DNA from 3 places in the Abyssisolibacter fermentans genome. Region 3 is predicted to be linked to each of the others. Evidence: predicted binding sites of a transcription regulator. Region 3 holds the regulator's gene; each other region holds the start of a gene.
What was found. Region 3 encodes LexA, which represses DNA repair genes until DNA is damaged. Its sites were predicted from a motif close to CNAACANNTGTTNG; they were not measured.
Positions count from the first base shown of each region.

Region 1: a site for LexA is predicted at 1,103-1,116, ahead of AYC61_RS06195 (DUF6560 family protein). Genes of this name have one in related genera too.
Region 2: a site for LexA is predicted at 1,765-1,778, ahead of AYC61_RS11640 (DNA polymerase Y family protein). Genes of this name have one in related genera too.

Region 1 covers NZ_LOHE01000039.1:86,442-89,742, reverse strand. Annotated here, with positions in the region: gene AYC61_RS06200 (VOC family protein) at 381-755, shown strand; gene AYC61_RS06195 (DUF6560 family protein) at 1,242-1,736, shown strand; gene AYC61_RS06190 (class I SAM-dependent methyltransferase) at 2,205-3,083, shown strand.
Region 2 covers NZ_LOHE01000067.1:56,401-59,701, reverse strand. Annotated here, with positions in the region: gene AYC61_RS11645 (TIGR03905 family TSCPD domain-containing protein) at 663-926, shown strand; gene AYC61_RS11640 (DNA polymerase Y family protein) at 1,793-3,046, shown strand; gene AYC61_RS11635 (hypothetical protein) at 3,064-3,301, shown strand, end outside.
Region 3 covers NZ_LOHE01000036.1:24,044-27,344, reverse strand. Annotated here, with positions in the region: gene AYC61_RS03490 (methionine gamma-lyase family protein) at 1-1,293, shown strand, start outside; gene lexA (transcriptional repressor LexA) at 1,339-1,956, opposite strand; gene yneA (cell division suppressor protein YneA) at 2,136-2,447, shown strand; gene AYC61_RS03475 (tyrosine recombinase XerC) at 2,629-3,301, opposite strand, start outside.

The DNA of each region.
Region 1 (3,301 bases), on a different contig from region 3:
GTACAGGAGTTTCTAGGCCATTCAAGTCCAAAGACTACGGAATTATATCACACGTTGCAAAAAATAGTCTTAGAAATATACAAAGTCTATTGGATAAAATGATTAAGTAGATGAGGTTCTACTACAGGAAGATTTCACGAACCAAAATTCGTAAATCCTACTAATATTAGTAGCATTCACGAACTTTGGTTCGTGAATGCAAGAGTTATACGAAAGACCTTACTAATTTTTTTGGTCATTTGATGCATATCAACTTGAAATAGGATAGCCACCACTATTAATCTTGAAAAAGTCATGGAATTATTAGGATATACGTTCTAGGTAATATTGAATTACTTAGATTATATTTAATCTATATTATGAATAATGGAGGGATAACTATGATAGTTCAACAGTTATATTTGAATGAAAGCTGTTGTGAAGCCATCGAGATTTATGAGAAAGCATTTAATACAAAGTTAGATTCAATTCTATATGATTCAGAAAAAGAACCTAAGAAATTTGTAATTCATGCAGAAATGCACATTCATGGCCAAAGAGTAATGTTAAGTGATTGGGGTGGCAACAAAAATCTATCTGTTGATTCAGCTTTACAAATTGTTGTTATTTTCGATAATGAAAATGAACTAAAAGAAGCTTATGAGATTATGAAAACTGGAAGTCAAACGATAATTCCGATGGCACCAACTTTTTATAGTACCTGTCTAGTCGATTTTCTGGATAAGTTTGGAGTTAGATGGTGTTTTATGATATAGCTATAGACACCCACTGGGGACTATAGACACCCACTGGGGACGGTTCTTTTTGGGTGACGTGTGCGTCTATATAATGATAATTAATAGTGTCCAAGCATGATGATAAGTCATGCAAAGGATTAAAAATATTTTTGCAACACATTTAGTAGAATGAAGAACTGATCTTAGATACATACAGGAATTTCTAGGGCATTCAAGTTCAAAGACTAAGGATAATATATATCTTGCAAAAATAGTTTTAGGAATATACAAAGTTATTGGATAAAATGATTAAGTAGGTGGAGTTCTACTACAGGAAGATTTCACGAACCAAAATTCGTAAATCCTTCTAATATTAGTGGTATTCACGAACTTTGGTTCGTGAATGTAGGAGTTAGACGAAATACATATTTTAAATACATTAATGAATTTAAAAAGCTTTGAATAATGTAAATAAGAATAATTGTTATTATTAATATTTTCTATTTTAATAAAGGATGTGATTTTGTGGGAAGTTTATCATATGTACTTATTGCAATAATCATAAGTTTTGTATTTTTAATTGCAAAAAAAGAAAATGAAGAAGTTATTCAAAATATCACAGGTGATTCTTTTATAATACGCCTTCCTAAAGTTTATATCTGGATAGGAGCCATATGTGCATTATTTTTCACAGTTTTTTTTGTCTTAATGCTTATTTTCCCTAATGATACAGCTGAAATATGGGTAGGGGTTGTTTTTATAACTTTCATACTTTTAGGATTGTTTTTAGTTTATACATCGATTAAGTGGCAAGTCCATGTTTATAAGAATTATATTATATATAGAACTGTTTTTGGTCGAGAATATGAGTTTAAATATACAGAAATAAAGCATGTAAAATTGACTCAAAATTCATTGAAAATAAAGACAGATAAAAAAACTTTTTCTATTGATTCACAGGCAATAGGTAAAGAGTTGATTCTGCAAAGATTTAATGAGAATAACGTCATAGTAAAATGATATAGTGATATAAATTTACTTGAATTATTATTTCTAAATTTTCACCCACTGCGGACGGTTCTTTTTGGGTGACGTGTGCGTCTATATAATGATAATTAATAATGTTTAAACATGGTGATAAGCCGTACACAAGACTTAAACATTTTTGTAACACATTTACTGGAAGAAGGGACTGTTTTAGATACGTACAGGAATTTTTTGGGCATTCAAGTCCAAAGACTACGGAGTTATATACACACGTTGTAAAAATAGTCTTAGAAACATACAAAGTCCATTTGATAATTTGATGAAGTAGGAGGAGTTCTACTATAGGAAGGTTTCACGAACCAAAGTTCGTAAATTCTTCTAATATTAGTAGCATTCACGAACTTTAGTTCGGAATGCAAGAGTTATATGACATAAATTCTTTCTGAGTAGATAAAGTTTATGTATTGGTTACAGTCAAACTATAGATATGGGAGATAGAACATGAATGATTCATATTGGAATGTTAAGTTAGAGTTTTTAAAAGCAATTCGCAGTGGATGGTGCAATGATGATTACATTGAATTTCTTGTAGACAAAGTATGGAAGATTGATAAACCTGTAAAGATAATTGATTTTGGTTGTGGTTTTGGTTATATGGGTATATTGCTTTTACCAATTTTACCAGAGGGTAGTACATATACAGGAATTGATATTAGCGATACATTATTGAATGACGCACGAAATATTTTTACTGAACTCAAGTATGATGCTAATTTTGTTAAGTGTGATTTGAATGAGTTTTTACCAGAAGAAAGGTACGATATAGCGATTTCACAAGCAGTCCTACGACATATTCCTAATGCAAAAAATATTCTCAATAAAATGATACATTCAGTCATAAAAGGTGGTATGGTCATCTGTATGGAAGGTGATTTAGAGATTGAAAAGACCGTCCAATATTTTAGCGATTTTGATTACATTGGTACTGGAATGATACCCCTATATAGAAAGATATATAGAAGCGAATTGAATCAAGGCGGTAGAGATTATAGAGTTGGTATAAAGATACCAATATATATGCAAGAACTAGGTTTGAAGAATGTAGATGTTCGTCTTAATGACAGAGTGAAATTTATCAATCCTTATGGTGATAGTGCTAAACATAATAAGGAATATGACGAAATAACAACAGCATGGGACTGGAATAAAAGATTATCATATGAGGATAAAGAAAAAATGATGAAGACTCTTGTTGACAGAGGTCTTACAAAAGGAGAAGCTAAAATTTTTACTGATAGTCATGCGAGTATATGTGACCATGTATTAGATAATAAAGATACAGTGTATATATTAAAGCCGTCGTGTACACTTATATCGTAGGGGATCAAATAGCGATTGTAATGGGGACAGTTTTGGTTTGGGTGACGCTCGTGTCTATATAATGACAATCAAGGAATCGCTAGGGACGGTTCCTTTTGATTTCTTTTGGCATTATACCGGGGTGCTATAGGAATATCAACAAGTAAACGGATATATGGTACATGTAATGAAAGAAATCAAATAAAGACGAAATTAAAGTTTATCCTCATTTTAATATA
Region 2 (3,301 bases), on a different contig from region 3:
AATTATAAACTAAATTCTGTTATTAAACTCAAATTATTCATAGAAAATTATGAGTAGTGAATCCAAATCTTGATTTGGTGGAACTGAATAGGAGATTCATTAACAAGATAGTTTTTTGATTATAACAAGGCACAAGATATCCCCCGCCTCGTTGAAACGGTGTGTTACAATTACTACGTAATTGCCTCCGTTGTTATAAGAAGTTCATTAAATGGCGGGAATCAACTCGGTATGCTTTCGAATTCACTGAAATTTTCTAATTCAGAGCTTACATCATATTTTCGGGAGTTATATGAATAAGCAGGTTTAATTAATACTAAAGATTTATAAATGACTTTTTTGTTAATACATGTTAAAATAAAACTGTTGCAAAGTTCTCTTTTTGAAATAGTGAAAATTTAAATAATTAGAATGCGTACACGAAGCAATCTTATTACATAGACTAATAGTGAAAGAAGGTTTTTATATACATAGGAAATATGTTATAATAATAAAATCCGTGTTAATCACACTAAATTAGTATTCAATCCAGATTATTCAAATTATATAAATAATCAGGGTTTTAAGTTCTGTTCTTATAACTCAGAACTATATAGCAAATTATCGGAGTTATATGATAATTTGGTTTAAATGTTACTTACAGAAAGGAGTTTGACTTTAATATGACTTACAATTATAAAACTAGTGGAGTATGTTCACAGCAAATCACATTTACTGTAGAAAATGGAATTGTAAAAAATGTATCATTTGTAGGTGGATGCCCTGGAAATCTTCAAGCAGTTGCTAGACTAGTAGATGGAATGAAGATTGAAGATGTTATTAAAAAATTGAAAGGTATAAAATGTGGTCCTAAATCCACTTCGTGTCCAGACCAATTTGCAACAGCACTTCAAGTAGTGTTAAAAAGAGAAGCAGAAGCTGTTTAAAATCTTAAAAAATGTTGATAAGCTGTGATGAGTGTGAAGCCATTTGTCACAGCTTAGTTTATTATTAATTTAGTATATTAGTTTTAAGTCTATATCAAGAAATTGTTATAGGCTTATTTTTTTTAAGCAGGGAACCCAAATCTATGATTTGGTGTGAGGTCGCTTACTGCTAGGAACGAAGTGAGCAGGAGTTACAGTTTGAAGGATTAATATAATGACTAATAAAAAGGAAATTAATAAAATAAATAATACAAAAACAATGTAGGCAAAGATTAAGAAAGCAGGGAACCAAAATCTATGATTTGGTGTGAGGTCGCTTACTGATAGGAACGAAGTGAGTAGGAGTTACAGTTTGAAGGATTAATATAATGACTAATAAAAAGGAAATTAATAAAATAAATAATACAAAAACAATGTAGGCAAAGATTAAGAAAGCAGAGAACCCAAATCTATGATTTGGTGTGAGTCGCTTACTCCTAGGAACGAAGTGAGTAGGAGTTACAGATTGATGATTTAAGAAATAAAAAACATTAAAGATAGACAAAAAATATATTATAAAAAAATGGGTATCTGAGTCAAAGAGTTAGAAAGCAGGGAATCCAAATCTATGATTTGGTGTGAGGTCGCTTACACTAAAATTTTTACACTACTGAATCAAAATAATAAGCCATGTGCCTTAAAAGGATGGTAATAGAAAATATATGAGCATCAATATTAACGCGACGTTGGATACTTTTGTTTTTAGCAAATAAATATACATACCAAAAATATACTGTTTTAGAATAAAAAATTTTTTAAATATGCTTTTAAAAAAAGAAGTAAAGTGATATAATAAATACGAACACACGTTCGGAAGGGTGATTTTTATGAATTCTAGGACTATTATGCACATAGATGTTAACAGCGCTTTTCTTTCGTGGCAGGCTGCATACAACAAGCAAATAGGCATAAAAGAGGATATCAGAGACATACCTGCTGTTATAGGAGGAGATATTTCATCTAGAAGAGGTATAGTGCTAGCTAAATCAATTCCAGCAAAAAAAGTGGGCATAAAAACAGGAGAAAGCTTATTTGAAGCAAGATTAAAATGCAAAAATCTTAAAGTAATTCCTCCTAACTATGATTTATATGTAAGAAGTAGCAAAGCATTTAGAAAGCTTTTAAGTGAATATTCACCAAAGATAGAGGTGTTTAGTATAGATGAATGCTTTATGGATTATACGGGACTCGAAGGTTACTTTGGTGATGCTGTAAATATTGCATATAAGATGAAGGAAAGGATATATAAAGAACTTGGTTTCACAGTGAACATAGGTATATCCACAAATAAATTGTTAGCTAAAATGGCAGGTGAGCTTCATAAACCTGACAAAGTAGATACCATATACCCACATGAAGTATCTAAAAAACTTTGGCCACTTTCTGTAGGAGAGTTATTTATGGTTGGAAGAAGGACTAAAAAAAAGCTTAACAAAATAGGAATACAGACAATAGGAGATTTAGCAAATAGTGATTATGAATTTATATCAAGCGTTCTAAAATCACATGGAAGATTAATACATCAATATGCATGGGGAAGAGATGCTTCTCCAGTTAGGAGTAATGATGATATACCTTTTAAAAGTGTAGGTAATGGAAGTACAATAAGCTTTGATGTTTGTGATAGAAGAACTGCTCATCTTATTATTTTAAGTTTAATAGAAACAGCATCAAAAAGATTGAGAAAAGCAAACATGCAGACTAGCTTAATATATGTAGGTATAAAGAATGGTGATTTTGCATACAGAAGTCATCAAAGGAAAATTTATACTCCTACTAATGTTACTATAGAGATATATGAGATAGCTAAAGAAATATTTGATGAAATATGGGATGGTATACCACTAAGACAATTTACTGTAAGACTTTGTGATATAAGCAGTGCACAGTTTTCACAGTTAAGTATATTTAATAAAGAAAATCATGATAAAAATTCAGCACTTGATAATGTAGTTGATAAAATAAGAGACAAATACGGTAAAAATTCATTAAAAAGGGGTGTTTTTGTAAATAGTGAACTGAAGCATATGATAGGCGGAGTAGGATCGGATGAGTATTCAATGATGTCAAGTATATTATAAAATAAGGAAGTGGTTATATGAAGATAATAAATCAACCGGTGGATACTATTGCTATATTTGAAGCGTCTAAGAATAAGATAATACCATATAAATTTAAATATAATGATCAAGCAGTAAGAATTGATACTGTAGATAAAGTATATGAAGAAAAACTTGCTGGTAATAGAAGACTTGTATTTGTATGTACTAACAAAGGATATATTAGATACGAATTAAAATATGAAATAGATACTTGTTTATGGTATTTGTTTAAAG
Region 3 (3,301 bases):
AGAAATATATTATGTAAACAATTTGATATTGATAACTCTATAATAGATTATGTATTAAATATCGAAAAAGACTTAAAGCATTTACACGATAAAATTAATGCAACAAAAGAATACAATCAATTTAAGGTTTTGAGTGCTTTTCAAGATGCAAATTTAGCAGCTACTCATTTTAATTGGACTACTGGATATGGTTATGATGATGAGGGAAGAGACAAAGTTGAAGAAATATATGCAAAAGTATTTAATGCACAAGATGCTTTAGTACGTGCTAACATTGCTTCAGGCACTCATGCATTATCCCTTACATTAGGTGGAATTTTAAGACCAAATGATGAAATGTTATCTATAACCGGTTTACCTTATGATACTATGCAAAAAGTAATTGGTATTAAAGGTAATATGAAAGGTTCTCTAAAAGAATACAATATAACATATAATCAAGTAAATTTAATAGAGAATAACAAAATAGATATAAATGCAACTATTGAAGCAATTACAGATATAACTAAATTAATTTTAATACAACGATCAACAGGCTATAGTGATAGAAAAGCTGTTGAGATAGATAATATGAAAGAAGCTATAAAAGCAATAAAAGAAAAAAAGAAAGATATAATAGTCATGGTTGATAACTGTTATGGAGAATTTGTTGAAACCATAGAACCAACAGATGTTGGTGCAGACATAATTGCTGGATCATTAATTAAAAATCCTGGGGGAGGTTTAGCCCTTGCAGGCGGATATGTAGTAGGTAAAAAAGATTTAATCGAAGCTATTTCTAACAGATTAACTGCACCTGGAATAGGAAAGGATTGTGGTTTAACTTACGGAACATCAAGATTAACTTTACAAGGTTTATTTTTAGCTCCACACGTTGTAAGCGAAGCTTTAAAAGGTGCTATTTTATCAGCAGGTGTCTTTGACTCTTTAGGATTTAATGTTTTACCAGCTGTTAATGATAAAAGAAGTGATATAATCCAAGCTATAGAATTTAATGATCCTGAAAAAGTCGTTAAATTCTGTCAAGGTATTCAATCTGCTTCACCTGTTGATTCATTTGTATTGCCATTACCATGGGACATGCCGGGTTATTCTGAACCTGTTATTATGGCAGCAGGTGCTTTTATACAAGGCTCGTCAATTGAATTAAGTGCTGATGCACCAATGCGAACTCCTTATTGGGTTTATTTACAAGGCGGATTAACATATGAACATTGTAAATTAGGAATTATGAAAGGTTTAAATAATTTATTAAAAAATAAGCTAATAGATAAAAATAAGCTTAATATATAGAAGTTAAAATATTTTAAAAAATAAAGTAAGCTACATAATCATAGCTTACTTTATTTTTCTAAACAATCCAATAACTTTTCCTAAAATATACACGTCCTTAACGATAATAGGATCCATTAATTTATTCTCTGGTTGTAATCGGATAAAATCATCTTCTTTATAAAATCTCTTCACAGTAGCTTCATCATCTATAAGAGCAACCACAATTTCACCATTTACTGCATGTCTTTGACTATTAACTATTACTTGGTCACCATCCATTATTCCAGCATCTATCATGCTTTCACCTTTAACGTTTAATATAAAGGTATTATCATTACCTATAAAATCCATTGGCAATGGAAAAGTATCTTCTATATTTTCAACTGCTAGCAAAGGTAGTCCTGCTGTTACCTTTCCTACAATAGGAACTTCTATAATTTCTTTTTGTGTATGAATATAAGTCATATTATCTAAAATCTCAATAGCTCTAGGCTTAGTAGGATCTCTTTTTATGTATCCTTTTTTCTCTAATCTTGATAAATGTCCATGTACAGTAGATGTTGACTTTAACTGTACTGCTTTACATATTTCTCTAACTGATGGGGGATAGCCTTTAGTTTTAAGCTCATTTTGAATAAATTTAAGTATTTTTAATTGCTTTTCTGATAAATCCTCATACATATATATACACCTCTTACTAGGATATAATCCTCTTTTTATACATTATACCACAATTTATATTGCATATCAAACAAATGTTCGAAATAAACTTGACACAGAACGCTTGTTCTATTATAATATAATCAAACGGAGAAAGGAACTCATGTTCGTAAAATGATTGTTGGAAAGGTGTGTTTAACATGTATGTCAGAAAAAAGAGATTAATTGTTGCTAATCCAGTAAGATTCACAATTTTTTTAACAATAGTATTTTTATTAATAATTTTTACAATAAGTAATATCATTAAATCAGATTCTGCTTATGGTAAAATTGAAGATAACTTTAAAACTATAACAGTAATAAAAGGGGAAACTTTATGGTCTATAGCATCTAAATACTACGATAATGACATAGATAAAAGAAAAATAATATATGAAATACAGAAAACGAATCACAAAAAAACTGCAGCCATTCAAATAGGGGAAGAACTCAAATTACCTCCTATAGAATAATAATACATCTTATTTAGCATATACACCTAAACAAAATGAATCATACCCAAGATAGGGAATATGATTCATTTTGTTTCTAAATAATTCATTATAAGAACATTTGTTTGTTATCAATTGCTTTTGTTAACATAATATTTTTATGGTTAACTTTTCGAATACTAATTTAGAAACTTTAACTTTTCTATTTAATTTTCTTAGAAAGGGGATTACTATTAACAGCTTTTCTTAATCTATCATCATCTAAATGTGTATATATTTGAGTAGTAGCAACACTAGCATGTCCTAAAATTTGTTGCAAAGCTCTAATATCAACATTTCCATGTTTGTACATTAATGTAGCAGCTGTATGTCTAAGTTTATGTGTTGAATATTTTTTTGAATCTAATCCGGCATTTAATATATATTTCTTAACAAGATGTTGAATAGCTCTTGGACTAATTCTATTTTTTCTATTACTTAGAAATAGTGCTTTTTCATCTTTTAAATCTTTCTTAGGGCGAACTTTTATATATTTGTTGATAGCGACCAGACATGCTTCATTCAAGTATATAGTTCTTTCTTTATTTCCTTTACCAACTACAGATAAAGTATCTTCTTTAATCTTATCAATATCTATACTTGATAGTTCTGATAATCTAAGTCCACAATTTAAAAATAAAGTTAAAATCGCATAATCTCTGACTTTATTTCTTCCTTCAATAGAGTCAAGAAGCTTCAATGACTCATCTAATGTCAAAAAAACAGGGTGACGTTGTTCTTTTTTAGGTGTTTCTAAATTAATAGCAGGGTTTTGATCTATTAAATTAACAACATTATGTAAATATTTAAAGAAAGATCTTATACTAGCGACTTTT